2 regions of the Paenibacillus beijingensis genome follow, and region 2 is predicted to be linked to the other one. Evidence: riboswitches for the same ligand, from Rfam matches in the RefSeq annotation. Region 2 holds a riboswitch; the other holds the start of a gene.
What was found. A riboswitch is a leader RNA that binds a small molecule or an ion and turns the genes downstream of it on or off. The one in region 2 is predicted to bind cyclic di-AMP.
Positions count from the first base shown of each region.

Region 1 (2,199 bases), 1.7 Mb from region 2:
CCAAGCTGTCCGCGACGATGCAAGCCATTTCCCAAACTTCTAAAGATCCGGCTCGTGCGATGATGCTCTTGAATTTGTTATACAAGGATAAAAATTTACTGACCTTGTTCAACTACGGCGTAGAAGGTAAGCATTACGTCCTGAATAACGGGCAAATCGCTTTGCCGGACGGCAAAACGAAGGACAATGTCGGGTTCTATCACGACAACCAGTGGCAGCTCGGCAACCAAATGCTCAACTACACCCGCATAGGCGAAGATCCGGACAAGTACAAGAACTATGAGCAATTCAACGAAATCGTTCAAAGCCAGCCTTCTCCGCTATTCGGATTCGTGTTCGATCCGGAGCCGGTGAAGAATGAATTGATCGCCATCGGCAAAATTCAAAGCACCTACGATCCGGGCCTTCAATCGGGCCAACTGGACCCGGCAGAATTGCCGAAGATGATCGATAAATTGAAAGCCGCAGGTCTTGAAAAAATCATTGCCGAAGCTCAGAAGCAAGTAGACGCTTGGCGCGCAGCTAACGGAAAATAAGGATGAAAAGGGGTATTGCCTAGCGCAATACCCCTTTTGACTGCCATAAATGAAGAATAGATGAGAAAAATGAAAAAGAATGACGAAATGTAGCGGGAAAGATGAAAGGATTCTAATTTCGCTGCAGGAGGGATTTCAGAGAAAAAATCGAATTGTACTACTCAATGTAATAATAACTACATAATTGTCGAATTTCCGTACATGGAAAACGGGGGAACCATCTTGGGTGAATTAATCTTGCAATTAAAGGATTATAGGGCACCTTCAACCGAACCCTTAGCTAACCTCGTAGGCAGCGAAGGGAGTATATGTTGAAGAAGCGAGCCGCAGTTTTGTTGTTGGGAGCCACAATGTTGTTTGCAGGTGCAGGGAATGCTTTTGCAAATGAATCAGAGTTAAATGAAACCGTTAATGAAGTCGTAGGGACTCCTTATAAGTGGGGAGGAACTACGGTCCAAGGATTTGATTGTTCCGGATTCATCCGTTACGTGTTTAATCAATTCGAAACGAAGCTTCCGCGGACATCCAGGTCACAAGCAAAGGTTGGCATGAAAGTGGAGAAAGAGGAACTGCGTCCTGGAGACCTTGTTTTCTTTAACACAAATGGCATCGGGATTTCTCATGCCGGTATCTACATAGGTGAGGGAAAATTTGCTCATTCATCCAGCAGCAAAGGTGTCAGCATCAGCAAATTGTCGGACTCTTATTATAAGAAACGTTATGTCACTGCCCGGCGTATTGTAACGGGAGAACATTATGCAGCAATGATCGAAGACATCCATGAGTCAGATGATGCTCGTGCGTAAAAGATAAGGACCAGCCCGCCATAGCAGATGGCAGGCCGGTTTTTTTTTGCCTAAAGTTTTCTTTGTCTTGTGACGATTAACAATTCGCAATCGAAAATTTAGCGCCAATTACAAAAAACAATGGATGCCCTTTAAAATGCAGGGTAGAAAAGATAATATATGAGATGGATCGTAATGTAACCTTTTCTCACATTCCATGGAGATAAGGCTTGCTTTTTTCCAAAAGGAGCTAAATGAAACATCCATTTATCCCGATTGAATCGCAATCACGAAATGATAGCTTACAAGAACACCGCTGAAAGGTATGAATAATGATGAGCTTAGAGGCTTTAAACGAACGAGTGAAAACCGAACTTTCTTATCTCGCTTTCGGGGGCGCGGACTGGGTGCGTCCTCTGAGCCATCCTGAAGGGCATGTCTACGATGTCGTCATTATCGGCGGCGGCCAAGGCGGCTTAGGCACGGCTTTCGGACTTTTGCGCGAGCGGGTATCCAATATTCTCGTGATCGACGAAAACCGTGAAGGCTTGGAAGGGCCGTGGGAAACCTATGCCCGGATGGTGACGCTCCGAACACCCAAGCATTTGACCTCCATCGACCTTGGGGTTCCTTCTTTGACCTTCCGCTCATGGTGGGAAGCGCAATTCGGGCCGGAAGGCTGGGAAGCGGTGGATAAAATTCCGCGGGGCGACTGGATGAACTACCTGCGCTGGTATCGGAAGGTTCTGAATTTGCCAGTCATCAATGAAGTGAAGCTGAACCTGATCGAGCCTGCAGAAGATGGGATTCACCGCCTTCATATCGAAGGGGCCGGGGCGCCGCGGGGCCTGCTGCTGGCTCGCAAAGTCATTCTGGCC
Region 1 covers NZ_CP011058.1:823,342-825,540, reverse strand. Annotated here, with positions in the region: gene VN24_RS03910 (ABC transporter substrate-binding protein) at 1-536, shown strand, start outside; cyclic di-AMP (ydaO/yuaA leader) riboswitch at 712-846, shown strand; gene VN24_RS03905 (C40 family peptidase) at 845-1,342, shown strand; gene VN24_RS03900 (NAD(P)-binding domain-containing protein) at 1,657-2,199, shown strand, end outside.
Region 1: another riboswitch for cyclic di-AMP. It lies ahead of VN24_RS03905 (C40 family peptidase); the one in region 2 lies ahead of VN24_RS21965 (hypothetical protein).

Region 2 (2,199 bases):
TAATCGAGGGCTGCTTTCTTTCCAACCCTGCGGAGCTTACCGCCAGCTTAACAACCGCTTATCATGACAAGCTGGCCAGCGGTATTTATGAAGGCATTAAGGCGTATTATCAAAAGCAGACAAGGAATACGTTATAAAGAGGGCAGTTTTCTGACCTGATTTTGGATATTTTTCTTGTTATAAACCGAAATCATCAAAACCAAGCAGCCATTAAATGCGGAAACAAGCCAAAAATCGGAGTAATCAGGAGAAAAATTAAGAATGGCGATGAAATAGAGGTCCTTATCTCTTGTCAGTCATAAAAATAAATGATTACGCCCATCTTAGGCCTGACATATCCCTTTACAAAGTATGGCGGTCGGCGTAATATTCAACATGAATCGAATGCGATTCGCCGCTGAATTTCCATTAGGAAAGCGGGGGAACCAACGATGAAAGGCTTCTGACATGTTGCCGTTTCATCCGGGGTGAATCCTGAAGGAACAACGTATCGGTCGTTGGTTCTTCGGGTAGGGCGACTCTCACCGTCCGAATCCGGCAGCTAACCTCGCAAGCGTAGAGAATGCCGTTATGCTGTTCGGGCAAGGCGTTCTGCAGGAGAGAGGATGATGCAGCTTGTGATGATGACGGCCGCTGGGAAATCCTCTGCGGTCTTTTTTTGTGCTCTCATTTGGCTATGCAAATCCAATAAATCTGTCTTTATCGCTGAATCCTTTTTGCAACGCAGGAGCGGGGGAACCGAGCGGATTTTCCGTGTGAGCGGAATCCATGGGGTGAATCCTTAGGGCTGCATTGACCTTGACGAAAGTAGGTTTATGCAGCTCCAAGGAAGGGCGACTCTGACGCCCGAATCCGGCAGCTAACCTCGTAAGCGTATTTTAGAGAGGCAACTATTGATCGTGAACGTTCGACACGGTTTGTTTTCACTGTGCCTGGAAGCCGCGAGAAGAGTTCCTCTTCCGTCGCGGCTTCTTTTTTGCGGCTTGTTTTCAGACCAGAATTGGAAGGGGTAACAGTGTGAACCAACAGGATTATATATTGGTGTCGGCTCCTAATGCTGCAGGGGAAGAATTCCTCAAACAATTGAGCCGAAGAGGAATTCCGACGGCCGTGATGGTAAATAACCAGACCGAGTATGAGCGGATATGCAGTCTAGGCGCAGACCGTGTTATTAGGGTGAATACGGCCGACAAAGATTCGTGGAAGGAGTTCGCTCCGATTGCGGTCGCAAAAATATATTTATTCGAAAAAAGCTTGAACTTGTGCTGCCGCTATGCTCAGATGTGCCGGAGCTGGACGAAAAAACCGATCTATGTCATTACCGGCAGTCACGATCCCCGCCTTCATTATAAGAAAGCGGGCGTGAACAAAGTAATTCATACGATCAAAAACGATATTTCAACGCTCATTGCCGATCATTTTCCGCCCAAACCGTAAACGGAACCCGTTAACGTCTTGTAATCCCTCGGTCAATTAAGGTCGTTATCCAACATAGACGGCATCGTGCCGATGTAAATCGACTCGGGACGGAAAATCCGGTTGATTGCCGCTTGTTCGAGCAAGTGGGCCGTCCAGCCGACCGTTCTGCCTGCTGTAAATGTAGGCGTGAACAGATCCGGACTTAGATTGATTGCACGCATAATCGCCGCCGCATAAAACTCTACATTCGTGAATAACCGGCGGCCTGGCTTATATTCTTCGAGCAAGCGAATGGCCGTATCTTCCACATAGATTGCCAGATCGAAGGATGGATCGTCGCCGGTCAGCTCCATCGTGACGGCCCGCAGCGCCTGCGCGCGCGGATCCTTCGTTTTGTATATGCGGTGTCCGAAGCCCATCAGGCGGCCGCCGTTATCGAGCACATTCCTCATCCACGGCTCCGCATTGCTCTTGCTGCCGATCGACTCCAGCATGGCAATGACTTCATAGGGGGCGCCTCCATGCAAAGGGCCTTTCATCGCTCCGATCGCTCCGCTCACAGCCGCACACATATCCGATTGAGTGGACACGATGACACGGGAAGCAAACGTCGAAGCGTTCATGCCATGTTCCATCCCCAAAATAAGATACGCTTCAAGCGCCTTCGCATGTGAACGCTCCGGCTTCCGGCCGTTGAGCATATAAAGATAATTCGCCGCATGATCAAGATTCGCATCAGGCTGCAGCGCCGGCAAACCGGCTATACGCCGCGCCCGGTAA
Region 2 covers NZ_CP011058.1:4,853,074-4,855,272, forward strand. Annotated here, with positions in the region: gene VN24_RS26555 (N-acetylmuramoyl-L-alanine amidase) at 1-137, shown strand, start outside; cyclic di-AMP (ydaO/yuaA leader) riboswitch at 386-570, shown strand; cyclic di-AMP (ydaO/yuaA leader) riboswitch at 694-889, shown strand; gene VN24_RS21965 (hypothetical protein) at 1,018-1,437, shown strand; gene VN24_RS21970 (citrate synthase/methylcitrate synthase) at 1,470-2,199, opposite strand, start outside.